2 regions of the Azospirillum sp. A26 genome follow, and region 2 is predicted to be linked to the other one. Evidence: predicted binding sites of a transcription regulator. Region 2 holds the regulator's gene; the other holds the start of a gene.
The links. The regulator HrcA, encoded in region 2, represses chaperone genes, less so after heat shock. The targets are predictions, from matches to a motif close to GTTAGCACTCNCCNNNGGNGAGTGCTAAC.

Region 1: a site for HrcA is predicted at 12,657-12,685, ahead of groES (co-chaperone GroES). Genes of this name have one in related genera too.

Annotation. Positions count from the first base shown of each region.
Region 1 covers NZ_CP170472.1:2,893,543-2,907,992, reverse strand. The annotation lists gene ABNQ39_RS14565 (EAL domain-containing protein) at 1-1,125, opposite strand, end outside; gene ABNQ39_RS14560 (helicase HerA domain-containing protein) at 1,752-3,302, shown strand; gene ABNQ39_RS14555 (substrate-binding domain-containing protein) at 3,325-3,861, opposite strand; gene ABNQ39_RS14550 (LysR substrate-binding domain-containing protein) at 4,059-4,952, shown strand; gene ABNQ39_RS14545 (zinc-binding alcohol dehydrogenase family protein) at 4,991-6,016, opposite strand; gene ABNQ39_RS14540 (hypothetical protein) at 6,258-6,527, shown strand; gene ABNQ39_RS14535 (hypothetical protein) at 6,548-7,714, opposite strand; gene ABNQ39_RS14530 (response regulator transcription factor) at 7,901-8,608, opposite strand; gene ABNQ39_RS14525 (DMT family transporter) at 9,032-9,949, opposite strand; gene ABNQ39_RS14520 (hypothetical protein) at 9,967-10,356, opposite strand; gene groL (chaperonin GroEL) at 10,613-12,256, opposite strand; gene groES (co-chaperone GroES) at 12,305-12,595, opposite strand; gene ABNQ39_RS14505 (hypothetical protein) at 13,044-13,280, shown strand; gene ABNQ39_RS14500 (lysozyme) at 13,455-13,949, shown strand; gene ABNQ39_RS14495 (COX15/CtaA family protein) at 14,086-14,450, shown strand, end outside.
Region 2 covers NZ_CP170472.1:2,387,875-2,402,324, reverse strand. The annotation lists gene ABNQ39_RS12095 (sulfite exporter TauE/SafE family protein) at 1-322, shown strand, start outside; gene ABNQ39_RS12090 (TIGR02186 family protein) at 334-1,122, shown strand; gene ABNQ39_RS12085 (universal stress protein) at 1,141-1,659, shown strand; gene ABNQ39_RS12080 (NifU family protein) at 1,829-2,386, shown strand; gene ABNQ39_RS12075 (DUF1848 domain-containing protein) at 2,446-3,315, shown strand; gene ABNQ39_RS12070 (response regulator) at 3,332-3,697, opposite strand; gene grpE (nucleotide exchange factor GrpE) at 3,857-4,456, opposite strand; gene hrcA (heat-inducible transcriptional repressor HrcA) at 4,508-5,548, opposite strand; gene ABNQ39_RS12055 (creatininase family protein) at 5,717-6,463, opposite strand; gene ABNQ39_RS12050 (YifB family Mg chelatase-like AAA ATPase) at 6,685-8,217, shown strand; gene ABNQ39_RS12045 (helix-hairpin-helix domain-containing protein) at 8,248-8,502, opposite strand; gene ABNQ39_RS12040 (alpha/beta fold hydrolase) at 8,525-10,018, opposite strand; gene ABNQ39_RS12035 (MarR family winged helix-turn-helix transcriptional regulator) at 10,994-11,368, shown strand; gene ABNQ39_RS12030 (pyrrolidone-carboxylate peptidase) at 11,376-12,065, opposite strand; gene trpS (tryptophan--tRNA ligase) at 12,079-13,077, opposite strand; gene ABNQ39_RS12020 (cupin domain-containing protein) at 13,172-13,540, opposite strand; gene ABNQ39_RS12015 (LysR family transcriptional regulator) at 13,649-14,450, shown strand, end outside.

The DNA of each region.
Region 1 (14,450 bases), 510 kb from region 2:
CAGATCGTCCAGCCGGTCGCCCAGGCCGCGGTTGCGCAGCAGTTCGCCGCCGAAGCGTGAATAGACGAAGCGCTTCAGGTCGCGCTCGCGGATCAGGCCGAGCGGCCGATCATGCTCGTCGATGATCGGCGCGATGGCGGCGCTGCCGTCGCGGCGGAAATAGTCGAGCAGCTCGGTCTTGCGCGAATCGACCCGCAGCGGCGGCAGCCGTTCGATCACCTCCGACAGGCGGCGGTGCGACTCGCTGGGCTGGCGCCGGTCCTTGCGGTTCAGATCCTCGACCACCGGATAGCGGTTGGGCAGGGCGGTCAGATCGACGCGCGGTCGGGCGATCAGGAAGCCCTGGGCGAAATCACAGCCGAGGTCCCGGCAGGTGTAGAACTCGGTGTCGGTCTCCACCCCCTCCGCCACGATCTGGATGCCCAGCGCATGGGCATGGCCGGCCAGCGCCGCCACCAGCGCCCGCTTGCGCGCGTCCGCATCGATGCCGGCGATGAAGAAGCGGTCGATCTTCACATAGTCCGGCCGCGCCTCGTACAGCGTGCGCAGCCCGGAATGGCCGACACCGAAATCGTCGATGGCGATGCCGGCCCCGCTCTGGCGGAAGCGGTCGACCGCAGCGTCCACCGCGACTCCGCTGGGCACCGGGCGGCTTTCCGACAGCTCCAGCACGATGCCGCTGTTGCGCGAGGCGGCAGGGTCGCGGGCAAGCCAGGGCGCGTCGGGCCGGCCGATCAGCCGGGCGTCGAGGTTCAGGAACAGCTTCGCCTCGTTCCAGCCCGACAGCGCACGGTAGGCGGCGACCGCCTTGGCGTGCAGCGCGGTTTCCACCGTCGCCAGCAGGCCGGCGGCCTCGGCGGCGTCCAGCAACTCGCCCGCATTGGCGAAGCCGGTGCGCTCGAACCCGCGCAGCAGCGCCTCATAGCCATGGCAGCGGCCGGAGCGCAGCTGGACGATGGGCTGGAAGGCGTAGCGCAGGGATCCCACCGCCGACGCCCAATCGAACGATGCGGCATCATCGTCAGCGGAGCGGACGGCGTTCCAGCCCGCGCCATAGGAGTCGGCGCGGTCGCTCTCCGGCCTCCCGGTCTTGGCTCCGGCTTTTGTGGTGGTCAGCACAGTCATCGCTCGGTCCGCCAGCGCCGATCGCGCATGGGGTCGGCATCCGCTTGTAACAGAGCTTGTTTGCGGTTTCATGACCGTGGGATCAGGTTGTTGCGCAACGCGATCACCTGCCCGAGAGGCAGGAGCCGGCTCGGCCTGAAAATCCGGTTGATCAGAACCGCTCATGCGCACGGTGCGGTGGAATGCGCATTGCCCGCACCACCGCGCATCGCTATGCATGCAATGGTGGGAACCGGGCGGCGGACAGGCCACCGCCCGCGTCCCACCTACCTGGGAGCACGGAGTGGAAAAAGCACTCGTCCTCCTGGTCCTGGTGCTTCAGCTGATCAAGGCGATCCTCGATCTGCTGAAGTAACCGGACCGGACGGGGGGTGCGGTGCCAGCCGCACCCTCCTGTCCACCAGAATATGGGCAAAATCTCCCTCCGCCGCAAGCCCCAGCCCACCACCGGAACGCTCATCCGCACCGCTCCGGCTCAATCGACCCGAGAGTGATCGCCCGGTCCCGGCCGGCATGTCCCGAATCGAATCCTCGTATTGCCGCGCCCGCCTGCGCTATAGGAAGCCCCTCCCTCTTTCAGAGTTGCGGTTCGGGGGGCGGTTCGGGTTGAGCGGGAGGCGAGCGGGATGAAGGTCGGCATCGACATGGGGGCGACGAACGCGGGCAGCGCCGCGACGCTCGACCTGGAGGAGCTGCTGGCGACCCGTCTGCTGGTCCAGGGCAATTCCGGGTCCGGCAAGTCGCACCTGCTGCGCCGGCTGATCGAACAGAGCGCCCCATGGGTGCAGCAGGCGGTGATCGATCCGGAGGGCGACTTCGTCACGCTGGCCGAACGCTTCGGCCATGTGGTGGTGGAGGCCGATGCGCACAGCGAGGCCGCATTGCAATCCGTCGCCGCCCGCGTGCGCCAGCACCGCGTCTCCGTCGTCCTGAACCTGGAGGGGCTGGACGCGGAAATGCAGATGCGCCACGCCGCCGCCTTCCTGGGCGGGCTGTTCGATGCCGACCGCGATTTCTGGTATCCGATGCTGGTGGTGGTCGACGAGGCGCAGTTGTTCGCCCCGTCGGCGGCCGGCGAGGTGTCGGACGAGGCGCGCAAGGTCTCGCTCGGCGCCATGACCAACCTGATGTGCCGCGGGCGCAAGCGCGGGCTGGCCGGGGTGATCGCCACCCAGCGTCTGGCGAAGCTGGCGAAGAACGTCGCGGCCGAGGCGTCGAACTTCCTGATGGGCCGCACCTTCCTCGACATCGACATGGCGCGCGCCGCCGACCTGCTGGGCATGGAGCGCCGGCAGGCGGAGATGTTCCGCGATCTGGAGCGCGGCCATTTCATCGCGCTCGGCCCTGCCTTGTCGCGCCGGCCGCTGCCGCTGCGCATCGGCGCGGTGGAAACGCAAGGCCGCACCGGCAGCCCGAAGCTGATGCCGCCGCCCACCACCCCGGTCGAGGACGCCCGCGACCTGATCTTCACCACCACCGGGCCGGAACCGCCACGCTATGTGCGCCGCCCCTCCACCTCGGCCAGCGCCGACCTGATGGCGCAGCTGGCGCGCGGCCGCCCCACCGCCCCGCCGCCGCCCGACGACGGCACCGCCGAACAGCCGGCCCTGCTGCCGCTGGAGCCGGAGGAAACCGTCGAACAGGCCGCCGAGCGCGAGGCCCAGTATGGCGAGGTGCTGGCCGAGGTGCTGGCCGACCCGGAGGCGCCCTACCGCTCGCTCGCCGTTCTGTACCAGGATTTCCTGGTGCGCTGCCGGGGCCGCGGGGTGGATGGCGACCGGCTGGCCCTGCCCGCCTTCCGCCGCCGTCTGGCGACCGCCCGCGCCGGGGCCGGCAACGGCGACGATCCCGCCTGGCAACGGGCGACGGAGGTCGCCGCGACGCTGGCGGAGGACATCCAGCCGGTCTTCCTGCTGCTGGCCCGCGCCGCCCTCGACCATGCCCCCTGCCCGTCCGATGCCGATGTGGCGCGCGCCTGCGGCAGCCGGTCGAAGGGACGCGGCCGCCGCCTGCTGACCTACATGGAACAGCGCGGCTTCATCGCCAGCCGCAGCGGCCTGGGCAACACCCGCGCCATCACCCTGCCGGCGCTGGGCTGGGAAACCGCGCTGGGAGATCCGAACGCTGACGACGCGGCGGACGCATCCGACGAGGGCGGGCTGTTCGCGGCGGGGTGAGCCCTCCTCGGCTCCCCGCCGTTCAGCTACCGGCGGTCGGCGCGCTCACCGGCTTGCCGGGCTGGCCCCAGCTGGCGACGAAGTCGTTCACGCCGGGAACCGCCATCATGTGCGAGTCCTTGACGTATACGAAGCGTTTCGGCCCGAAGCCGTACTCGGTCATCGTGATGCCGGCGGAGCGGCAGCGCTGATACTCGGCCGCGCCGATCGGACGGTCGGAGGCCACCATGTCGGGATGGTCCAGCCCGACGCCGCCGCAGAAGGCCCGGAAGCCGGAGGCGGTGCCGCGGGCGTCGAGATGCGGCTTGGTGTCGGGACCGCCGGTGTATTTGGCGGCGGCCTGATCGATGGTGCCGCGCAGGGCCGGGCTGCCGACGATCCAGATGCCGCGGGCCTCCGGCGGCGGCTTGGGCACGGCCGGCGGCGGCAGGGCGGCGGTCTGTTGCGGCGGCGGGGTGAGGCCCGGCATCTGGCAGCCGGCGAGCGAAGCCGCAGCGGCAAGTGCGAGGGCCAGATGTTTGAAAGCCACTCTGCCGGCCGGAGCGGGAAAACGGGTCATCGGGCGTCTCTCTCCTCAAGGATCGTCATGCCGCCGGGCGGCAAGGCCCGGAGGGCTCTGACAATGAGAACGCCACCGGCCCGCTTCAACGGCACGCCCGCCATATGCCGATTGCCGTGCCCCGATGCACCGCTCGCCATCCATGAACAATCGCGATAAGATGGCGGGGATCGATCACCATATGGAATGCATTGCCGATGTCCCTGCCCGACCTGGAGATCGACGCGCTGCGCGCCTTCGTCACGGTGGCGGAGGCCGGCGGCTTCACCGCGGCGGCGGAGCGGCTGGGCCGCACCCAGTCGGCGATCAGCGTCAAGATCAAGAAGCTGGAGGACATGCTCGGCCGCCGGGTGTTCGAGCGCACCAGCCGGTCGCTGGCGCTGACCCATGACGGCGAAGTGCTGATGGGCTATGCTCGCCGCCTGCTGGACCTGAACGACGAGACGGTGCGCCGCTTCGCCGAACCGGCGGCGGAGGGCGAGCTGCGGCTGGGCGTGGCCGAATATTTCCTGTCCGATCATCTGCCCCATGTGCTGCGCCGCTTCGCCAAGCTGCATCCGCGGCTGCACATCGATGTCCGGGTGGGCATGTGCAGCGATCTGGTCTCGGCCCTGGATGGCGGCGAGCTGGACCTCGTCATCTCCCGCCGCGATGCCGGCGACACCCGCGGCCGGGCCATCTGGACCGAGCCGATGCGCTGGATCGCCGCCCCCGGGCTGGAGATTCCGGCCGACGGCCCGCTGCCCTTCTGCGCCCTGCCGGCGCCCTGCGTCTTCCGCAACCGCGGACTGGCGGCGCTGGGCGAAACCGGACGGTCCTGGCTGGTGGTCTACACCAGCGCCAGCGTCATGGGGGTGCAGGCCGCCGTCCGCGCCGGGCTGGGGGTGGCGGTGCTCAGCGAATCCTCGGTGCCCGATGGCGTGCGCCGGCTGGGGGTGGAGGACGGGCTGCCCGAACTGGGCGATGTCGAAATGGCGATCTTCGGCGAGACGCCGCGCAACCGCCGCCTTGCCGAACCGCTGGTCGGCTTCATCGTGGAGAGCCTGGCGGCGATGCGCCCGGCCCGCCCGCCGCTCGCCCTGGCCGGTTAAAAAGACCGGGCACGCGCGGACAGGCCGGAAGACGCGGATCAGAAGCCTTCCAGCACCACCTTGCCGCGGGCCTTGCCGGATTCGATCAGGGCATGGGCCTTGCGCAGGGTGGCGGCGTCGATGCGGCCCAGCGTCTCGGTCAGGGTGGTGCGCAGCGTGCCGGCATCGACCAGCCGCGACACTTCGGTCAGCAACTCGTGCTGGGCGATCATGTCGTCGGTCTGGAACAGCGGCCGGGTGAACATCAGCTCCCAGTGCAGCGAGACGCTCTTGCGCTTCAGCAGGCGGACGTCGATGGGCTCCGGATCGTCGATCAGGCCGATGTGACCCTGCGGCGCCACCAGCTCGACCAGGTCCTGGAAATGGCGGTCGGTCGCGTTGGTGGAGAAGACGTAATCGACACCGGCCAGCCCCAGCGCCTTCACCTGCTCCGCCATCGGCCGGCTGTGGTCGATCACGTCATGGGCGCCCAGCTCGCGCACCCAGTCGGCGGTCTCGGGACGCGACGCGGTGGCCAGCACCCGGACCTTGCTCAGCCGGTGGGCCAGCTGGATGGCGATGGAGCCGACGCCGCCGGCCCCGCCGACGATCAGCAGCGACTTGCCCTCACCCGCATTGTTCCCATCGCCATCCTGCGGCAGGCCCAGCCGGTGGAACAGCATCTCCCAGGCGGTGATGGCGGTCAGCGGCAGGGCGGCGGCCTCGGCGACGCTCAAGCTGGCCGGACGGGCGCCGACGATGCGCTCGTCGACCAGATGATATTCGCTGTTGGTGCCGGGCCGGTCGATGGAGCCGGCATAGAACACCGCGTCGCCGGGACGGAACAGCGTCACGTCCGGCCCGACCGCCTCGACGACACCAGCGGCATCGAAGCCCAGGATGCGCAGGTCGCCCGCGGTCGGCAAGGCGTTGCGGCGGACCTTGGTGTCCACCGGGTTGACCGACACCGCCTCCACCCGGACCAGCAGGTCGCGGCCGGTGGGGGCCGGGCGGTCGATCTCGACATCGATCAGCGCGCCGGCATCGGCGATGGGCAGGGACTTGCGGAAACCAACGGCTTTCATGATCGCCTCGTCTTCTGAATGGGGAAGAAGTCGAGACACAGGATGGCGGCGCCGCCCCGATATGTGAAATTCATAGTTCTTGTTTCATCCATCGGATTCCGGGATGGACGCAGCCCCGGCGGAAGAGCGTCGAGACTCATGACGCCAAAGAGGTATGGAATAGCCGGGCGGGCTGCGGTGTTCGTACAGATGACCGGCCTCACCGTCGAAGCCGGGCCATCGTTGGACAGGAAGCACGGCCATGCGCACCAATCGTCTCCGAATCCTGACCGCCCTGCTCCTGGCTGCGGGGGGTGCCGCCCTGACCGGCTGCGTCGCTTACGATCCTTACTATCCCGCCTACAACGAGCCGGTGGTGGTTCCGCCGCCGACCGTCTATGCCGTGCCGCCGCCGGTGGTGGTCGGGCCGGGCTATTACCGCCGCCCCTGGAACGACCATTGGCATGGCGACCGCGGCTGGGGCCCGGGACGCGGCTGGGGCCCCGGCAGGGGACCGCGCGGCTGGCGTTGATCGTAGGGAACCGACGGTTCTCAGACGGCGTTGGCCGGCACGCAATCGGCGCAGTTGCGCAACACCAGCACGGTGTGGTCGTCGTCGCTCACCGCACCGTCGCGCAGCAGAACCAGCGCCGCCAGCGTCGGTTCGACCCCGTGCAGGTCGCGGTGGATGAACAGGGCGGGCAGCCGGGCGCACCCGCCGGTGTAGAGCACGACATGCTCCCCCGGTGCCCAGCGCAGATGGACCGAAGCGGGGGCCAGCGGGTTGAAACCGATCATCGCCCAGCGGGCGCCGAGCGCCGTGATCTCCTGCCGGCGCACCACCGCCCCGGCCAGGGTGCCGAGCGCCGTGTAATCCACCGCACCGCCATCGAAGCGCAGGACCGCGACGGCCGACCGCCCGATCCGCGTCAAGGTCCGGTCATGGGACAACCCCAGTTCGGGCCGCCCCTTCAGGTCGCGCCGGATGGCGTTGACCACGACGGGAGCCGGCAGCCCCGGCACCGTGGCGGCGACCACCGCCTCCATCTGCCGCACCACGGCGGGCGTCATCATCGTGGGAGGGTGCGCGCTGAGAGTTTGCGTGGCGCCGCTTTGACCCTTGCCGTCCTCCGGACCGGCATCGGCGGCGGTGTCGCCATCGACCATCAAGGCGATGCCGCAAGGGCCGTCCCCGCCACGGGCGGGGGCACAGCTGACGAACCAATGGTCGATGAAGGGACCGCCGCGCGCGGCATCGCCGCCGCTCCGCTCGACCGTCACCGCCCCGGCCTGGGCCAGGGTGCCGGCCGGCGGCGCATCGTCCGCACCCGGCCGCAGGACACGGGCCAGCAGCGCGAGCCCGATGCCCGGCGTGGCATGAACATGGAACCGGTCGGCCTCGCCGCGAACGGATTCCAACGCCGCGTCAAGCGCGGGGAGACCGCCATCCGGCGTTGACGGGGTCAGTGCGACAGTTTTGGGATCGCGGTCGTAGGCCAGGCATTCGACGCCGGCCCCGCTGCGCATCCGCGCGATCAGAATGGTCCCGTCCGGCCGGCCAAGAGCATAGTCGGCCAGCATGGCCACCAGCCGGTCCAGCCGCGCCGCCTCGTCCACCGGCAGCACCCCGTCGGCCCGTTCCGCCGCGATCCGACGCGCCGTGGCGATGTCGTCGGGCGACGCCACGGCGATGCGACGGTGACCATGATCGGGGAACATAGAACCGCTCCTGTCAGCGCTCTGGTTGCTCTTCCCCGGAACTTTACAATCCTCTTCCGGTCAAGCCCACGGAAAGCACTCGCCGGCCTTCAATTTTCAACCGGCCGTGTCTGACGGAGCCGCAATCCGGCAAGGGCGGCGGCCCGCAAAGACGGTCCCCGGCGACGGCCCCCGGGGATTGCGGCATCAGGATGCCGCCACCTCCATCAATGCGGCCGGCTGGCGGATCGACATGGGATGCGGCAGGTCGCGGGCGCGCAGCAGCTCCGCCGACTCCCAGAGGCGGCCCAGGCCGACGATGGAGCGGCAGGCGGTCTTTTCCATGATGCGGGCGCGGTGGACCTCCACCGTCTTGATGCTGATGCCCAGCTCCCAGGCAATGGTCTTGCTCTGCTTGCCCTCGACGATCAGTTCCAGAACCTCCGACTCGCGGCGGCTCAGCAGGGCGAGCCGGCGGACGGCGTCGCGGCTGCGGTCGCGCTGCTGGGCATGCGGGCTGCCGGACGCCAGGCAGGCGCGCAGCCGCTCCAGGAAGGCCGGGATGGCGAAGGGGCGGGCGATGCAGTCGACCGCGCCGGCCTTCATCGCGGCGACGGCGGCGTCGACGTCGCCCTGCTCGGTCATCACCAAGACCGGCAGGTCGTGGCCGTGCAGCGAGGCCTCGGCCATGAACTCCATGGCGGTCATGTCCGGCAGGTCGCTGCGCAGGACGATGCAGGAGGACCCGGTGCCCAGCACGGCCAGCGCATCGGCGGCGGTGCTGTGGACACGGCAGGCGATGCCGACCGCGCCCAGCGCCCGCGAAAGCGTGCTGCGCGACATCAGGTCGCCATCGACAATGTGAACGAGGAAGGTGGTTTGCGGATAAGCGGGCGCGGAAATTTGCAGGGGCATCTTGGGACCTCCACCACATCGGGCCGGCGAACAGCGCCGGCTCTCCATGACAGCCGATCCGTGTTCGAACCGCCGCCATGACCGACATTTTAGCGGTCATCCCTTATTGACCGCTGCAATCGCGAGGGATAGCGGACCTGTCTAAAAGGATACCAGGGATACTACACCGGCGAAAACTTCAACAAGAACGCCGATCAAAGCGCTATCCCACGGTACAACCCGAAACCAAACGGCGAATGCTCCAAGTATTTTCGCAAACTCAGCACCCGGACGATCTACACGCCGACAGGCAACGCTGGCTGAACTTTATCACAAGACAAGAAAAGCCATCCGGATCGTTTGTTGTGATCGCCGGGTTCAAAAATTATCTTCGCGGGAATTTAACGTTCCGCGCAGACTTTCCGGCTGTAATCCCGTGGCCGCTCAGGCGCGGCGGCGGGTCGCCAGGAGGATGCCGGCGGCGATCAGGGCGATGCCGATCCCATGGTAGAGGTGCGGCTGCTCGCCCAGGAACAGGATGGCCAGCAGGCTGCCGAAGACCGGCACCAGATGGATGGCGAGGCCGGCGGTGTTGGGACCGAGAAGCTCCACCGCCCGGTTGAAGCAGAGATAGGCGGCGATGGACGGGAACAGCACGGTGTAGCCGACCGCCAGCAGCGTGATGCCGCTGGCCTGGACCGGATGGCCGCTCAGGCTTTCCCAAATGTAGAAGGGCAGCAGTTCCACCGCACCGATGGCGAAAGTGACGACGACGAAGCTCAGCCCGTGGATCGCCGGCCGGCGGCGCAGCAGCGTGGTGTAGGCGGCATAGATCACCACCGCCGCCAGCATCCAGACGTCGCCGGCATTCAGTTCCAGCCCCAGCAGGGTTCCCGGATCGCCGTGCGAGATCAGGGTCATCGCGCCGACCAGCGAGACCGCGATCCCCACCCCCTGCATCGCCCCGATCCGGTCGCGGAACAGGACGAGGCTCATCAGCACGATCATCACCGGCATCGACGATTGCAGCATCACGCAGTTCAGCGCGGTCGTCGTGTTGAGCGCGATGTATTGGAGGGTGTTGTAGATGCCGATGCCCAGCGTGCCCAGCAGCAGCACGCTCTTCCACCGCGCCAGGATCGGCGTGATGTCGTGGCGCAGATGCGGCCAGGCGAAGGGCAGCACCACCAGCATGCCCAGGAACCAGCGCCAGAAGGCCAGCCCGATGGGCGGCACCGACCCGGCGACCGCACGCCCCAGGACCGCGTTGCCCGCCCAGAACAGGGGCGGCAGCATCATCAGCAGCCAGGCCTGATCGGCGAGACGGGATCCCTTGACGGAGGCGGTGCGGTCGGCGGGCATGGCGCTGTCCCGTGCGTTCAGCTGCGGCGGCGGGGCGAGGCGAAGACGCTCGCCGCGGTCACGGCGGCGCTGCGGTCGCTGCTGTCCTCGGCACGGAAGACGCTTGCGCGGGCTTCGCGGCGGGGATGGCGCGGCGCGTCCTCACGACCTTCGCCCCCCCGACCCTCGCCACGGCCCTCACCTCGGCCCTCGCGGCCTTCACGGCCCTCGCGGGCAGGCTTGACGGGCTGGCGCAGTTCGGCGTCGAGTTCGGCGATGCGCTTGACCAACGCTTCACGGATGGCGGGGGCCGCGTGGGCTTTCAGCGTCGCCAGCTGCTCCTTGAGCTGAACCAGCTGGCGCTGCTTCTGCTCGCGGGTGCGCTTGATGGCGACGTTGTCGGAATGCTGGCCCTCGAAGGAGCGCATGGAACAGGCCCTCGTTTAAAAATACGGAAGTCAGGAGGCCGGCGCCCCACGCTGGGGTGCCCGGCAAGAGAGGGGCGGATTATTGGGAGGCGACCGCGGCAAAGCAAGGCGGACTTCACCTTGACTTTTCAGGGTTGGGGCGTTTCAGGAACAGGGTGGCGCTCCGCCTCCGTCCCGGCCATCCGGGCAAAGGAAAGGGGCGCCCCCTTGCGGAGGCGCCCCTTTCCGAACCGAAGGACGGTCGGACGTCAGGCTATTAGAAGCCCATGTCGTCCATGCCGCCCATGCCACCCGGCATGCCGCCCGGAGCAGCCTTCTTCTCCGGCTTCTCGGCGATCATCGCCTCGGTGGTGATCAGCAGGCCGGCGATCGAGGCCGCGTCCTGCAGGGCGGTGCGGACCACCTTCACCGGGTCGATGATGCCGGCGGCGACCAGATCGGTGAACTCACCCTTCTGGGCGTCGTAGCCGAAGTTGGCGTCGTTCTGGTCGAGCAGCTTGCCGACCACGATCGAGCCGTCGGTGCCCGCGTTGTAGGCGATCTGACGGACCGGGGCCTGCAGGGCGCGGCGGATGATGTCGATGCCGACGCGCTGCTCGTCGTTGACCGGGGTCAGGGCGTCCAGGGCCTTGGTGGCGTACAGCAGGGCGGTGCCGCCGCCGGCGACCACACCCTCTTCCACCGCGGCGCGGGTGGCGTGCATCGCGTCGTCAACGCGATCCTTGCGCTCCTTCACCTCGACCTCGGTCGCACCGCCGACGCGGATGACGGCGACGCCGCCGGCCAGCTTGGCCAGACGCTCCTGCAGCTTCTCACGGTCGTAGTCCGAGGTGGTCTCCTCGGCCTGGGCGCGGATCTGGCCGCAACGGGCTTCGATGTCGGCCTTGTCGCCGGCGCCGTCGACGATGGTGGTGGTCTCCTTGGAGATCACGACCTTCTTGGCGGTGCCCAGCATGTCGAGCGTGACGTTCTCGAGCTTGATGCCGAGGTCTTCGCTGATGACCTGGCCGCCGGTCAGGATGGCCATGTCCTCCAGCATCGCCTTGCGGCGATCACCGAAGCCCGGGGCCTTGACGGCGGCGATCTTCAGGCCACCGCGCAGCTTGTTGACCACCAGGGTGGCCAGCGCCTCGCCCTCGATGTCCTCGGCGATGATCAGCAGCGGACGCGAGGACTGGACGACGGCTTCCAGAACCGGCAGCAGCGGCTGCAGGCCCGACAGCTTCTTCTCGTGCAGCAGGATGAACGGGTTCTCGAGATCCGCGACCATCTTGTCGGCGTTGGTCACGAAGTACGGCGACAGGTAGCCGCGGTCGAACTGCATGCCCTCGACGACGTCCAGCTCGGTGTCCAGGCTCTTGGCCTCTTCCACCGTGATGACGCCCTCGTTGCCGACGCGCTCCATCGCCTGGGCGATCATCTTGCCGATCTCGGCTTCGCCGTTGGCGGAGATGGTGCCGACCTGGGCGATCTCGTCGTTGGTCGTGACCTTCTTGGCGCGGCCCTGGATGTCGGCGACGACGGCGGCGACGGCGATGTCGATGCCGCGCTTCAGGTCCATCGGGTTCAGGCCGGCGGCGACCTTGGTCACGCCTTCGCGGACGATGGCCTGGGCCAGGACGGTGGCGGTGGTGGTGCCGTCACCGGCCAGATCGTTGGTCTTCGAGGCGACCTCGCGGACCATCTGGGCGCCCATGTTCTCGAACTTGTCGGCCAGCTCGATTTCCTTGGCGACCGACACGCCGTCCTTGGTGATGCGCGGAGCGCCGAAGGACTTCTCGATCACGACGTTGCGGCCCTTCGGGCCCAGCGTGACCTTCACGGCGTCGGCGAGGATGTCAACGCCACGCAGCAGCTTTTCGCGCGCGGAGGGGCCGAACTTGACGTCTTTGGCAGCCATGTCTCGATTCCTTTAACGTGTAAATTTCGAAGGGTACGGGCGGAGGACTTAGGCCTCGATGACGCCCATGATGTCCGATTCCTTCATGATCAGGTAATCGACGCCTTCGATCTTCACTTCAGTGCCCGACCACTTGCCGAACAGAATGCGGTCGCCGGCCTTGACGTCCAGCGCCACGACCTTGCCCGACTCGTCACGGGCGCCCGGGCCGACGGCGATGATCTCGCCTTCCTGCGGCTTTTCCTTGGCCGTGTCGGGGATGATGATCCCACCCTTGGTCTTGGTGTCGGACTCCAGACGCTTGACGACGACGCGGTCGTGCAGCGGGCGGAACTTCATGGAATGCCTCCTTGGATCAAGGCTTGGTTCTGACTGACGGAAATTGGCGCGGGCGGCGGCTGTTAGCACTCCAGCCCGGCGAGTGCCAGACAGCTAATCGAAGCGGATTGTGGATTCAAGAGGCTCGTTTCGGAATTTGCCGCAAATGTCTGCAACACTCATCCGATCCTGCCTATAGCACATTGATTCAAAATGATATTCCCACATTGCGGCAGACAGCCGGCGCGGGCAAATTTCTTCAAACGGTCACGAAGAAACCGCCCCTTCCGGCAGCGGACGCATCGCCGGCACAGCGAAAGGGCGGAACCGGGCACTGCCAAATCCATCCAATCCCCCCAACCGCTCCCCCGCCTCCCGCACGTCACGCCTGTGATTGCCGTCACAGCGCCATCCGGCGGAATTTCCTAAAATTTTAGAGAAATCGGCACTGGATAAGGTGGAGGGCGGGATGATGGCGAAGCGGCAGGCGGACGGCTGGACCGGTACTCATGCGGCCGACCGCCTCCAACACAAGCGGGCGGCCCGAATCGCCTCCGCTCCGGGATCGGGCAAGCGGGCACGGTGGCGGGAGCATGAGAGCCGGCTGGTGGAGGCTCTTCTGGAGTTCACCACCATCGCCGGTCTGTTCGCCCTGCTCTTCGCTCTGTTCGTGCTGTTCGGCGCCGCCCAGACCCTGTCACCGTGAGTCTTTCGCCCCGATCTCGCGCACAGTTCCCCTGCCGCGCACTCTCCGCCGCACATCCTTGCAATTCGCGACAAGTTCAAATCCACACTTCCCGCTTCACGCGTATTTCACATAGGATCGCCGCCGATACGGGCGGTACCACCACGCCCGGCGCGCCAACCGGGAGTTCCATCCATGACCATCCAGCCGGTCTGCCAAGCCGCGGTCGATCTCGTGAAGCATTTCGAAGGTCTCTACCTCAACGCTTATCTGTGCCCGGCCGGCGTTCCCACCATCGGATACGGCCATACCGCCGGCGTGACGATGGGGCAGACCATCACCGTCGAGCAGGCCGACGCCTTCCTCGCGTCCGACCTGGCCCAGGCCGCCGGCCATGTCGACGCATTGGTGACGGTACCGCTGAACGACGACCAGCGCGGCGCGCTGGCCTCCTTCGTCTTCAACCTCGGCGCCGGCAGCCTGCAAAGCTCGACCCTGCTGAAACTGCTGAACGAAGGCAATTATGCCGACGCCGCCGGCCAGTTCGGCCGCTGGGTCTATGCCACGGTGAACGGCACGCCGACCAAGCTGCCGGGCCTCGTCGCCCGCCGCGCGGCCGAGGAGGCGCTGTTCCAGAGCCAGACCGCCCAGCCGAAGACCGGCGTCACCACCGAGGACGGCACCCCCTGATCCTGGCCTGATATCAGGCTCCGATATCGAAGCCCGATCCAGCATTCCGGCAGGCGCCGGGCACGAGCCGTTTGACGGGACGGGATGTTCGCCCCACATTTGCGGACATCCCACCGCCGCGCTCCGGAATGCCGCCTTGACCGCCTTTGCCTCCGACGGCCTCGCCGCCGCCACCCGCCCCAATCCGAACCGGCCCATCGCCGTCTGGCTGCTGGTCTGCGCCGCCATGGTGCTGACCATGGCCGTGATCGGCGCCATCACCCGGCTGACGGAATCCGGCCTGTCGATGGTGGAATGGAAGCCGCTGATCGGCATCCTGCCGCCGCTGTCCTCGGCGGAATGGAACCGGGTCTTCAACCTGTACAAGGCGACGCCGGAATTCCGCATCTACAACAGCCACATGGATCTGGCCGGCTTCCAGTCGATCTTCTGGTGGGAGTGGTTCCACCGGCTGTGGGGCCAGTTGATCGGGTTCGTGTTCCTGATCCCCTTCCTGCGTTT
Region 2 (14,450 bases):
GGTGCCGGCGATGATCTATCTGCTGAACATGCCGGCCGGTCTGGTCGCCGGCACCTCGCTGTTCCAGATCATCTTCACCACCGCGGCGGCGACCCTGCTCCAGGCCGCCACCAACCAGACGGTGGACGCCATGCTGGCGCTCCTGCTGCTGATCGGCGGCGTGATCGGCGCGCAGTTCGGCACCAGGGCCGGCACCCGGCTGCGCGGCGAGACCGCCCGGATGGCGCTGTCGATGATCGTGGTGGCGGTGGCGCTGAAGCTGGCCTGGGACCTGTTCTCCCGTCCCGACGACCTCTACACCCTGACCATGGGGCTGCACTGATGGCGGCGGGCATGACCGAACGCAGGCCAGCCAAGCGCCGGCCCATCAAGCGCAGGCTGGTGCAGGCCGCCGCGGCGCTGGCCGGGCTGCTGCTGGGCGGCACGGTGGCGGCGACGGTGTGGGCGCAGCAGCTGGTCGCCGACCTGTCGAGCCACCTGATCGCCATCACCACCGGCTTCACCGGCACGGAGGTCGTGCTGTTCGGCACCACCGACGGGGCGGGCGACGTCGCCATCGTCGTCACCGGCCCGCGCTCCCCCGCCACCGTCCGTCGCAAGCAGCGGGTGGCCGGCATGTGGATGAACACCGACAGCCTGCGCTTCGACCAGGTGCCCAGCTTCTACACGGTGGCGGTCAGCCGGCCGCTCGACCAGCTGGTCGGCCGCCCGGTTCTGGAGCGCCACCAGCTGGGCCTGCCGCAGCTGCAGCTGCCGGCCGATCCCACCCTGCCGCCGGAGGAGCTTGCCGCCTACCGCAGCGCGCTGATCCGCAACAAGCAGCGCCAGGGGCTCTACGCCATCTCCATGGGGCAGGTCGCCTTCCTGGGCGAACGGCTGTTCCGCACCAACATCTATTTCCCGGCCAATGTCCCGACCGGGCTGTACAATGTCGAAGCCCTGCTGATACGCGACGGCGAGGTGGTCAGCGCCCAGACCACTCCGCTGGTGGTGTCCAAGATCGGGTTCAGCGCCGAAGTGTCGGACTTTGCGCGCAACCGCCCGGTCATCTACGGGGTGGTCGCCGTCCTCGGCGCCATCGCGGCCGGCTGGGCGGCCGGCGCCGCATTCCGCCGGGTCTAAGCCGAGAGGGTGACAGAGATGACCGACACGACGCAGCCGACGACGCCCGACACGCAGCAGCCCCCCGCCGCAAAACCGGTGCGCATCTTCCTGGTGGTGGTCGACGACAGCCCGGAGCTGAAGGTGGCGCTCCGCTATGCCTGCCTGCGCGCCCGCAAGTCGGGCGGCAAGGTGGCGCTGCTGACCGTCCTGGAAAAGGGCGAGATGCAGCACTGGCTGGCGGTGGAGAACCTGATCCGCGAGGAACAGCGCGCCGAGGCGGAGCAGATGCTCCAGAAGCTGGCGCGCGAGGTCAACCAGCTGACCGGCACCCTGCCGGCGCTCTATGTCCGCGAAGGCAACCGCACCGAGGAGGTGCTGGCCCTGATCGGCGAGGAGCCGAGCATCTCCATCCTGGTGCTGGCCGCCGGCACCGACCCGGAGGGGCCCGGCCCGCTGATCTCCTACTACACCGGCCGCGGGCTGGGGCGGCTGCACATCCCGCTGACCATCGTCCCCGGCGGTCTCAGCAACGAGGAACTGGACGCGATCACGTGAACGGGGCACGCAGGTAAGGATAGGCGCCGCGCATGCCGGATGCCGAATACCCACACAACCGGGGTCCTTGATCCGCCCGGCGTTTCGGCCCAGATTTCCCCCAATCGTGCCGCAGCCCAATCCTGGGCGCGCCGGCGGTTCCATTCCGCCGCCGATGGAGGACCAGACCATGTTCATTCAGACCGAGCAGACGCCCAACCCGGCGACTCTCAAGTTCCTGCCGGGGCGTGACGTGCTCGGACGCGGCACCGCCGACTTCACCAGCCGCGAGGATGCCGCCCGTTCGCCGCTCGCCCAGCGCCTGTTCGAGATCGAGGGTGTCGTCGGCGTCTTCCTGGGTGCCGACTTCATCACCATCACCAAGACCGATGCGCGCGACTGGTTCCTGCTGAAGCCGTCGATCCTCGGCGTGATCATGGAGCATTTCACCGCCGACCGCCCGGTCCTGCTGGAGGACGGCGGCGACGGCCATGCCGCGGCGGCGAACGCCGACGACGAGGAGATCGTCGAGCAGATCAAGGAGCTGCTGGACACCCGCGTCCGCCCGTCGGTCGCCCAGGACGGCGGCGACATCACCTTCCAGGGCTTCGAGCGCGGCGTCGTCTATCTGGCGATGAAGGGGGCCTGCTCCGGCTGCCCCAGCTCCACCGCCACGCTGAAGCACGGCATCGAGAACATGCTGCGCCACTACATCCCCGAAGTGGTCGAAGTCCGCGCGGTCCAGTAAGGATTTGGGAATGCCGGCCTGCCCTTGATGTGGCGGGCCGGCATACCCATGCTGGCTGCATGATCATCTCCGCCAGCTACAAGACCGACATTCCCGCCTTCTACGGGCGCTGGTTCCTGAACCGCCTCGACGCCGGCCATTGCCGGATGGTCAATCCCTATGGCGGCCAGACCTACCGCATCGACCTGACCCGTCCGGCGGTCGACGGCCTCATCTTCTGGACTAAGAATCTGGGACCGTTCCTGCCCGCGCTCGACAGCGTGGCGGAGCGCGGCTTTCCCTTCGTCGTGCAATACAGCATCACCGGCCTGCCGACCGCGCTGGAGCGCTCGGTCCCCGCCTGGGAGACCGCGGTCGGCCATATGGCACAGGTGCGCGGGCACTGGGGGCCGCGTGCCGCGGTCTGGCGCTACGACCCCATCGCCCTGACCGACGCGACGCCGCCCGCCTGGCACCGCGAGACCTTCGCCGCCATCGCCCGCTCGCTGCGCGGGGTGACCGACGAGGTGGTGGTGTCCTTCCTCCAGCCTTACCGCAAGACCGCCCGCAACCTCGCCGCCGCCGGCATCGGCTGGCGCGATCCGGAGGGGGAGGAGAAGCGCGCGCTGCTGGCGGAGCTGGCCGGGATCGCGGCGGGGGAGGGGATGACGCTGACGCTCTGCACCCAGCCGGACCTCGTGGACACGCCCGGCACGGCGCCGGCCCGCTGCGTCGATGCGCTGCGGCTGTCCGATGTCGCGGGCCATGCGATCGCCGCGCGGGAGAAGGGCAACCGGCCCAGCTGCCTGTGCGCCGAAAGCCGCGACATCGGCGACTATGACAGCTGCCCGCACGGCTGCGTCTACTGCTATGCCGTCGCCGACCGCGGCAAGGCCCAGCAACGCTTCGCCGCGCACGATCCTGAAGGGGAGTTTCTGGTCGCCCGTTGACGGGGAAGACCGGTCCTTACGGGCAGACCTTCCGCACCGTCTCCACCAGCTTTTCCGGGTTGAACGGCTTCACCAGCCAGCCGGTGGCGCCGGCTTCGCGGCCGGCGGACTTCTTGGCCGGATCGGCTTCGGTGGTCAGCAGCAGGACCGGGGTGGCGCGGTTGGTGGCCGAAGCGCGGATGGCGCGGGTCAGCGCCAGCCCATCCAGGCCCGGCATGTTCAGGTCGGTGATGATGCAGTCGAACTTGCGCTGGTTGACCAGGGCGAGGCCGGCAGTGCCGTCCGACGCCTCCGCCACCTCATAGCCGGCGCCTTTCAGCGTGAACCCGACCATGTCGCGGATGGTCTTGGAATCGTCGACGGTCAGGACGCATTTGGGCATGGAACGCGGCTCCGGTTGCTCGGCCGAAAGAGTTATGGGAAAGGCCTAGGCAATTTCCCGCCGACCGTCAACCGCTGGCGTACCCTATTCCGCACAACAAGGAAGCCCCCGGCCCGTCGGCGGCGCCGCTGAACCGGGGGCTTTGCAGAGGCTGTACGGTTACGCCTTCGTATCGACGTGCTGGCCGCCGGCGTCACCGCCCTTGGCGACACCGACCATCGCCTCGCGCAGCAGGCGGCCGTGGATGGTGTAGCCGGGCTGGAGAACCTGCACGACGGTGCCGGCGGCCTTGCCGGTGTTCTCGATCTCGAACATCACCTGATGGAAGTTCGGGTCGAACGGCTCGCCGGCCGGGTCCAGCTTCTTGATGCCGGCGCGGTCGAAGGCGGCGAACAGCTGGCGCTCGGTCGCCTCGACGCCGACGGCGAGGCCCTTCAGAACATCGTCCTGCTCGCGGCCCTCGGCCGGCACGGCGTCGAGCGCGCGGCGCAAATTGTCGGCGACCGACACCAGCTCCTTGGCGAAGCTCGACACGGCGAACTTGCTGGCGTCCTCGCGGTCGCGCTGGGCACGGCGGCGGGTGTTCTCCGTCTCCGCCATGGCGCGCAGAAGCTGGTCCTTCAGGCTGGCGACCTCGGCCTCCAGCTTGGCGACGCGGTCCTCGGGCGAACCGGCATCCGTCTGGTTGGCGGCGGTGTCGGCGGTGGCCTCGGTCGGCTCCACCGTGGCGTCGGCGGGCTTGTTCTGCTCTTCGCTCATGGTTTTCTCAATTCTTGCTTCGTCAAAAGGCGGAGTTGGTGAGGGTGGTGGTCAGCCGATCAGCCGGCTGACCACCTTGGCGGTGTAATCGACCAGCGGAATGATACGGGCGTAATTGATGCGGGTCGGGCCGATGACGCCGATGGCGCCGATCACCTGTTCCCGGCTGTTCTGGAAGGGGGAGATGATCATCGAGCAGCCGGAATGGCTGAACAGGACGTTCTCGGCGCCGATGAAGATCTGCACGCCGTCGCCGCGACCGGTGGCGTCCAGCATGCGCAGCATCGTCTCCTTGGTCTCCAGCGCCTCGAACAGGCCGCGCACGCGCTCCAGATCCGACAGCGCGGTGACGTCCTCCAGCAGGCGGGACTGGCCGCGGACGATCAACTGGCCGGCGTTCGACCCGCCGCTGCCGGCCCAGGTGGCCAGACCGGCGGCGACCACCTTGCGCGACAGCTCGTCCAGCTGGGTCTTCTGCTGCTCGATCTCCTGCAGGACCTCCTGCCGAGCCTCGTCCAGCGTGCGCCCGGCGAGCTTGGCGCTGAGGAAATTCGAGACCGTCTGCAGGGTGGAGGTGGGGACCCCCATCGGCACCTCGATCACCCGGTTCTCGACCAGCCCGTCCTCGTTCACCAGGACGACGAGGGCGCGGCCGGGGCCGAGCGACACGAACTCGATGTGCTTGAGCGGCCGGTCGGTCTTGGGCGCCACCACCAGGCCTGCGCAGTGCGACAGGCCGGACAGCATGGTCGACGCCTCGCCCAGCACGTCGGCGAAGGCGCGGCCGGAGGCGGAGCATTTCGCTTCGATCGAGGCGCGCTCGTCCTCGGTCAGCGACCCGATCTCCAGCAGGCCGTCGACGAACATGCGAAGGCCGGCATCGGTCGGGATGCGGCCGGCGGAGGTGTGCGGGGCGTAGAGCAGCCCCTGCTCCTCCAGGTCGGCCATCACGTTGCGGATGGTCGCGGGCGACAAGGCCATGCCAAGCCGCCTGGAGATCGTGCGCGAGCCGACCGGCTCCCCCGACGCCACATAGGCGTCGACGATCAGCCGGAAAATCTCGCGCGATCGCTGGTTCAGCTCGTTGATCATGGACTGGGGCGGTCGTGCTCTGTTCGGGCCGGTCGGTTGCGGAACGCGGGTTCCGTCAACCGGTCCGAATTTAGGCAGGTCCGACCGCCGAATCAACGTGCGGGGCGAAGATGCCCCACCGGCATGCCCCCATTGGGATGCGGGCGGCATGCAGGCATGTGACCGCCCTTACTGCTCCGCCAGGAAGGCGCGGTACTGGGTGGCGATGGCGCCGACCGCCGCCTCGTACAGGCGCTGGCCATGTTCGGGACGGGCAAGGCCGGGGGCGGAGCCGATGCGGCCGTCGGGATAGCGGCGGCGGAAGTCGCGGGCATCGTGGAAGCCGCCGGCCGGCGCCTGTTCCGGTTCCATCGCCGCGCTCTTGATCGAGTCGGGATAGGCGTACTGGGTCAGCGACACCTCGCTGGGGGTGGCGTGCGAGCCCTCCTTGCCCTGGTACAGCTCGCGCGACAGCCGGCCGACCTCGCCATTCTCCCACCAGTTCACCAGGGTGCAGCGCAGGTCCGGCGCGTCACGGCCGCGCAGCGCCCGGTTCTCCGCATAAATCTCGTAGAAGGCGGCGCGCAGCGTGGCGATGTTGCCGCCATGGCCGTTGACGAAGAAGAAGCGCTCGAACCCGTGTTCGGCCAGCGAGCCGACATAGTCGCGCAGCAGCGCGATCAGGGTGGACGGCTTCAGCGTCATCGAGCCGGGGAATTCCATGTGGTGGACGGCCATGCCGACCGGGATGGTCGGGCCGACCAGCGCGCCGGTGGCGTCGCCGACGCCCTTCGCGATGACCTCGGCACAGATGGCGTCGGTGCCGACCAGCCCGTTCGGTCCGTGCTGCTCGGTCGAGCCGATCGGCATGATGATGCCCTTGGAGGTCTTCAGATAGCTTTCGACCTCGGCCCAGGTGCTCAGGTGAAGCTGCACGGTGGCTGATCCTTTTCGACGATGCGTGCCGGAAATGCGGCCGGGAATGCGTTTGCCTTCATGTTAGGCGGCCGGCGGGCCGGGACAACCGCTCCCTGCGCCGGGCGGGCATGACGGGGCCGTTGGCTGGGCTTTGTTCATCCCGCGCTGGCGCATTGGTCTCATGGTGACTACAATCGCGTGTACCATGCCCTAATGGGCGTCTGTTTCGGGGTGCGGTGGTGGTTGCGCGTGTCAACACGGTGGCGTTTCAGGGCATCGAGGTGCTGGGGATCGACGTCCAGGTCCAGATGTCCGGCGGAATCGTCGCCTTCACCGTCGTCGGCCTTCCCGACAAGGCGGTGGGCGAAAGCCGGGAGCGGGTGCGCGCCGCGCTGCACGCGCTGGGACTGGCGCTGCCGGCCAAGCGCATCACCGTCAACCTCGCTCCCGCCGATGTGCTGAAGGAGGGAAGCCATTTCGACCTCCCCATCGCGCTCGGCCTGCTGACGGTGATGGGGGTGCTGCCGGATGCGGAGATCGCCCGCTATGTGGCGCTGGGCGAACTGGCGCTGGACGGCGCCTTGACCCCGGTGGCCGGTGTGCTGCCCGCCGCCATCGACGCGCTGGCCAACGACCGCGGCCTGATCTGCCCGGCGGCTTGCGGCGGGGAGGCGGCCTGGGCCGGTCCCGACCTCGACGTGCTGGCGCCAGCCAATCTGCTGGCGCTGATCAACCATTTCAAGGGCACCCAGGTGCTGACCCCGCCCAGGCCGCGGATGCAGGAACAGGACGCGCCGCCGCCCGACCTGCGCGACGTGAAGGGCAACGAAACGGCCAAGCGCGCGCTGGAGGTCGCCGCCGCCGGCTCGCACAATCTGCTGATGATCGGCCCGCCCGGTTCCGGCAAGTCGATGCTGGCCGCCCGTCTGCCCGGTCTGCTGCCGCCGCTCGACCCGGCGGAGGCGCTGGAGGTGTCGATGATCCACAGTGTCGGCGGTCTGCTGGAGGACGGTCGTCTGCTGCGCCAGCGCCCCTACCGCGCCCCGCACCAGTCGGCCAGCCTGCCGGCGCTGGTCGGCGGCGGCACGCGGGCGAAACCAGGCGAGATCTCCCTGGCGCACCAGGGCGTTCTGTTTCTCGACGAGTTGCCCGAGTTTCCCCGCGCGTTGCTTGAGGCGTTGCGTCAACCGCTGGAGACCGGCAAGGCGGTGGTCAGCCGTGCCAACCACCATGTGACCTACCCGGCGCGTGTCCAACTGGTGGCGGCGATGAACCCCTGCCGCTGCGGCCATCTCGACGACGCCTCGCTCGCCTGCGCCCGCGCGCCGAAATGTGCCGCCGACTATCAGTCGAAGATCAGCGGCCCGCTGTTCGACCGCATCGACCTGCACATCGACGTGCCGGCGGTCAGTCCCGCCGACCTCAGCCTGCCGCCCCCGGCGGAGGGCAGCGCCGCCATCGCCGCCCGTGTCGCCGTCGCCCGCGCCATCCAGGCGGAACGCTATGGCGGCTTCGGTCCTTACCCGGCCGGTCGGGCGGTGCGGACGAATGCCGAGGCAGACGGCGAACTTCTGGAGAAGGTGGCCTCCCCCGACGCCTCCGGCCGCGCCCTGCTGACCGAGGCGGCGGAGCGGCTGAAGCTTTCCGCCCGTGGCTACCACCGGGTGATGCGGGTCGGGCGGACGCTGGCCGATCTCGACGGGGCCGATGGGGTCAGGCGCCGTCACATCGCGGAGGCGCTGAGCTACCGGCGGATCGCGCCGGGGCGGTGAGCAGGGGGCGGCGCCGGCTGACCGCCGGCATCAGTCTGCGGCGGTTGCCGCCCCATGTTGTTGCGCGGTACGGATCGCTGCCGCGATGGCGCCGCGCGCCTGCGGGCTGTTCTTCCAGCAGCTCGCGCCCAGCTCTCCGGCGATTGCCGTGCACAGGGCCGCGGCGTCCGCACCGGCCAGCGCCGCCAGATCATGGATGCCGACCTGCTCGAGCCGGCCGATCACGGTCGGGCCGACGCCTTTGACCGCCAGCAGCACGGCGCGCTCATGGGATGGAAAGGGCATCGGGAAACTCTTCTCCTGCGGGTCACGGCCCTTCGAACACCGGCGGCTTGGCCGCGCCCGGACAGGCGGTCGCCGGAACCGACTCCTGCTCGACGAAGGTCACGGCGGCGGCCATGGCGCAGTCCTCGCTGGAAGTCACGATGTGGCTGGCGGCGCGGAAGACCAGATGGCGGCTCTTCGGCAGGGTGGCGGCGGCGCGGTCGCTCCAGTCCGGCGGGGTGACGGGGTCGTAGGCGCCAGACAGCAGCAGCACCGGCACCGGGCTGGCGACCGGCAGGCGCTCGGTCAACTCCTGATGGCCGGCCGGCCACAGGCGGCAGACGCGCTGGCCGGGGTCGTCGGCGGCGACCAGCCCGTAGGGGGCATAGCGGCGGGCGTTGTCGGCGCGCTTCAACGGATCGGCGGTGGTCACCGACTCACGGCATTCGACCGAGAAGGCCAGCCCGTCGGCGACCTCCGGGTCGCCCAGCCAGTTGGTCGGCGCCCATTCGGCCAGCGTGGCGTACTGGCCGCGGATGGCGCGGTCGAGCATGATCGGCAGGGCCGGCACCGCCTCGCTGACCGCCATCGCCTCTAGCCCGGCGGCGATGGCCGCCCCGCCGGTCAGCCGCAGGACGCGGCGCGTCTCATGGTCGCCGACGACGATCTCGACCGGGTTGCGGTCAAGCCGGTCGATCAGGCCGAGAAAGCGCTTTTCCAGATCGGGAAAGGCGGAGCGGCAGGCCCGGTTGGCGGCGCAGTCGTCGAACAGCCGGCGATAGGCGCGTTGCGCCAGCCAGGCCATTTCCTCCTGCGCATTGACGTCGGGTGGATAGACGCTGTCGAAGACGGCGGTGCGGACACGGGTGCCCTGCCGCCGCAGGATCTCCAGCCCGACCCGTGTGCCGTAGGACACTGCGAACAGGTTCACGCGCTGGGCCCCCAGCGCGGTGACGATGTCCAGCGCATCCTCCGCCGCGACGGGGGTTGAGAATTGGGTGGCGTCCAGCCCGGCCGCCTGCAGCCGCGCGGAACAGGCGCTCACCGCCGAGCGTTCCGCCGCCGCCCGCTGCTCGCGCGTCAGCGGCCGGGTGCCGCGGGTGGTGCCGACGGCGTCCAGTTCCGGGCAATCGGTGTCGGGTTCCGCCCGGCCGACGCCGCGCGGATCGAACAGGATCAGGTTGCGGGTGCGGCGGAACGGAGCCGACAGCTCCCACCACACCTCCATCCGCTCCTCCGTCGCCTCGCCGCTGCCGAAGGGGGAGGCGCCGGGGCCGCCCTCCAGGAACAGCACGGGATCGGGGGCCGGCTGGCGGGCGGTGCTGAGCAGGACGGCGACCGGCAGGCGCAGGCTGCGGCTGTTGGGACGGTCCCGCCGCTCCGGCACCGCGACCGTTCCGCACAGGGCCGCTTCGCCGTCCGGCACGGTGAACCAACAGGGGCCGGGGGTGAAGCGCGCCTCCGCCGCCGCGGGCAGGCTCCACAGCGTGCCCGCCGCCACGGCTGCAACCGCCAGCAGCTTGCGGGCGGAACGCACCGCTGTCGGCCATGCGGAAGAGGGGAGGATGGACACGGACGGACGACCCGGAACTGATGGATAGGAGACCGATGAGAGGAGTACCGCAGACGGCTTTTGCCGCCGGCTTTGTGTTTGACCGACCCACCTCCGCTTGTCCAGAGATGCCCGGCCTCATCCCCGCGGATGGCGAAACGGCGGAAAAGCGGTGCCGATTTGCAACAGACGTGCGGCGAAGGTCACGCCATTTGCAAACGAACGGTCATCTCGGGAGGAACCGGTTGACGGAACACATCCGCACGCGGAATTATTTCGTCACAGAGGCCCGGCCGTCGGTGCCTCTCGGTTAAAGGAGCAGATCATGCCGACCTTGTGGACGGCGTTGCGGAGCCGCTGGCTCGATTCCGGGCTGTCCTCGGGACCGGGCCGATTGTGCGACCATTTGCGGCGCGACATCGGATTGACGGACGGAGACGCCGGAGACGGCGAAGAGCCTCCACTCGCCTGCCGTCTTCCGCCTTTTCACATCCGCGATCGGAACCTATCGGACGCGCGGACATTTTTGACCTTGCAACCGTATCGCTGACCGGCGATACCGGATCCGCCGGCCTCTCACGCCGGCCTTCACTCAACCCCTGGAGAGTTTCGATGAAAGCCATCGTAGCCACTGCCTGGACTCGCCGATCGGGCGATCCGGCCATCACCGCCGCCCATATGGCCGCCAATCAAGCCCAGCCGGCCCGCCTTCTTCCCGCAGCCTTCGAACGTGAATTCCGGATATCGAGAGGATCCCATGTGTGTCTTTCTGGGTTTTTGCGGTCACCGTCTCTTCGTTGAACACGCCCGCTGGGCATCGCCGGCCGGGTCCTTCGACCTGAGGCGTGAAAACGGGGAAGTCATCCTATGGCTTGGACGCCTGAACATCATCTACACACCGGCCCGCTGGGGACCACCCTCCCGCGCTGCATAGCGCGCGGCGCCGCGGAGACCTGCTGAATGCCGGCCCGCGTTCGTCATGACGAGGTCCTTACCGTCGTCCAGGTGCTTGAGGCGTTCCGCAAGCTCGACCCCGATCTGCCCATCCAGTATGCGCTGAGTTTCATGACCATCGCGCAGAGCGAAGGCATCTCCATCGGCGAACTGGCGGAACGCCTGGGCATCGCCCAATCCTCCGCGTCGCGCAACGTCGCGGCGCTCAGCCGCTGGCACAGCTTCGGCAAGGCCGGCCTCGATCTGGTGCAGGCGCAGGAAGATCCGCGCGAACGCCGCCGCAAGATCGTCACCCTGACCGACAAGGGCCGTGAGTTCCTGGACGCGTTGCGCGCCATCGTGAACCCGCCCGAGCAGCGCCGTCCCGCCAGGACGGCCTGATCCTTATCTAAGCGATCCCGTCCAGCGCCCGTCGCAGCATGCCCACCAGCGTGCGCACCGCCAGTTCCTGCAGCTCCAGACCCAGACCGCCGAAGCGGCGCAGCGTTGCCGCCCGTTCGGGCAGCGGCGGCATGTGGAAGAAGCCGTAGGGCACGTCCAGGCCGGCGCTCTCGATGATATGGCGCGCCCGGTAGAACAGATGGTTGCCGAGGAAGCCGCCGGAAAAATCGCCGAAGGTCACCGGCAGTCCGGCCATCGACAATTCCCGCATCACCCGCGGCACCGGCAGGGTGTTGCCATAGGCGGTCGGCCCGTCGGGTACGATATCGGCATGGTCCCGCACCGTGCCGGCCGCATCGGCCAGCGGGCTTTCGTCGCGGTTCCAGGCCAACCGTTCCAGCCGGATGTAGTCGCTGGACTCCAGATAGGCGAAGCCGAGCGCCGCCAGCGGCCGGTGTTCCGCCAGTAGGTCCGCGAAGGCCTCGCCGCAGGCGTCATACAGGGGGGGGAGGGTGGCGGTGACGACCCCCGGCTCTCCCGCCAGCCGCTCCATCAGCAGGGCGGTCGGATCGGCCGTCCAGGGATGGACAGTGGGGGGATGATCGGTGGAGGTATGGTCGGCGGCGGAAGGATCCGCTTCGCCGTCCGGGGGTGTCCCGAACGGCGCGAAGCCGGTGATCAGGATGGGGGCCGTCACGGGAAAGTTATCCTTACGGCCGCAGCAGGCCGATAATGTCCTTCACGTCGTTCAGGTTCTTTTCCGCAATCGCGGCGGCGCGCTCGCCGCCCTTCTTCAGCAGCCGGTCGATCTCTGCCTTGTCGGCCAACAGTTCCTTCATGCGGGTGGTGATCGGCGCCAGCTTGTCCACCGACAGGTCGACCAGCGACTTCTTGAAGTCGGAGAACTGGGACCCGGCGAACTGCGCCAGCACCTGTTCGCGCGACTGGCTGGCCAGCGCACCATAGATGGTGACGAGGTTGTCGGCCTCCGGACGGGCCTCCAGCTCGGTCACGGTTTCCGGCAGCGGTTCCGGATCGGTCTTAGCCTTGCGGATCTTCTGCGCGATGGTGTCGGCATCGTCGGTCATGTTGATCCGCGAATATTCGGACTCGTCCGACTTCGACATCTTCTTCTTGCCGTCGCGCAGGCTCATCACCCGTGTCGCCTCGCCCAGGATCTGCGGCTCGGGCAGCGGGAAGTATTCGGTCTCATAGCGGCGGTTGAAGGCGCCGGCGATGTCGCGCGCCAGTTCCAGATGCTGCTTCTGGTCCTCGCCCACCGGCACATGGGTGGCCTTGTACAGCAGGATGTCGGCGGCCATCAGCGTCGGGTAGGCATAGAGGCCGAGGTTGGCCATGTCCTTCTGCTTGCCGGCCTTTTCCTTGAACTGGGTCATGCGGTTCAGCCAGCCCAGCGGCGTGTGGCAGGACAGGATCCAGCCCAGCTCGGCATGGCCGGAAACCACCGACTGGTTGAACAGGATGTTCTTGTCCGGGTCGATGCCGGCGGCGATGTAGGCCGCGGTGACCTCGCGGATGTTGTTGCGCAGAACCTCCGGATCCTGGTCGATGGTCAGCGCGTGCAGGTCGACGACGCAGAAGATGCACTCGTAGCTGTTCTGCAGATCCACCCAGTTGCGCAGCGCCCCCAGATAGTTGCCGAGGTGAAGCTGCCGGGTCGGCTGCATGCCGGAGAAAATGCGGTTCACGGGTGGTCTCGCTCGAAAACTCTGGGAGGCGGCAGTTATCGCCCCCCGAAGTCCGCCGGTCAAGGCGCGGCGCGCCGCAGCCGCGCCCGCTTTCCTAGGCCAGCTGTTGGGCGATGGAGCGGGTCATCGGCGTCTCGACATCGCCGGTGTGCTTCGTCGTCACCGTTTCGATCAGCAGAATACAGCATTCCTCGTCGGCGACCGGATTGTGCATCACTCCCCGTGGGATCACGCACAGTTCGCCCGGTGACAGCAGCGTCTCGCCGCCATCCTCGAACTGGATGCGCAACTGGCCACGGATGACCTGGAAGAGTTCGTCCTCATCATCGTGGCGGTGCCAGACGAACTCGCCCTTCAGCTTGGCGACCTTCACATACTGGTCGTTCACCCGCGCGATCACTTTGGGCGACCAGTGATCGGTCAGGGCGTCGAGTGCGGCGTCGATGTTGAGGGCAGGGATCATCGGAACGGCTTCTCCGGTCGTGATGTGGACGGAACCGGAATAACGCTCAGCCGATCTCTTAGATAACCAATAGTGGAGATGGGGATCATTAGTATCCATAATGCCGCAATGCCCAGAAACCTCGACACCACCCTGCTGCGCAGTTTCGCCGCGGTCGCCGACCACGCCAGCATGACGGCGGCGGCCCAGAACCTGAACCTGACGCAGGGGGCGGTCAGCCAGCAGATCGCCCGGCTGGAAGCGCTGGCTGGCGGCCCCCTGTTCATCCGTGACCGCAGCGGATTGCGCCCGACCGCGTTGGGGGAGCGTTTGCTGGGGAAGTCCCGGCGGTTGCTGGCGCTGAACGACGAGATTTGGGCAGACATCACCGGCGGCGCCATCGACGGGCCGGTGCGGATCGGCGTTCCCTACGACCTTGTCGCTCCCTGCATCGCTCCGATGCTGCGGAGTTTCACCGCTGCCTTCCCGAAGGTCGAGCTGACGCTGATCTGCGGATCGTCCCCCGAACTGGCGGGCCGCATCGGCGATGGCGATCTCGACCTTGCGCTAGTCGAGGAGCCGGTGGAGGCGGCGCAGGGCGAGCATCTGCTGATCGACCGTCTGGTCTGGGTCGGTGCGCGCGGTGGCAGTGCTTATGCCGCGACCCCGCTGCCATTGTCGCTGGTGGTGGAAACCTGCGTCTTCCGGCCGGCAGTGATGGCGGCGCTGCGCCGGCAGGGGCGGGACTGGCGCAGTATGTTCGAGAATGGCGGCCTTGACGCCACCTTCGCCACCGTGCGGATGGATCTCGCGGTCTCGGCCTGGCTGGCCTTCACCGTGCCGCCCGATCTGGAAATCCTGCCGGCGGACAGCGGTCTTCCCGACCTGCCGTCCTTCGCCGTCACGCTGCATCGGCCGGTCCGCACGCCCT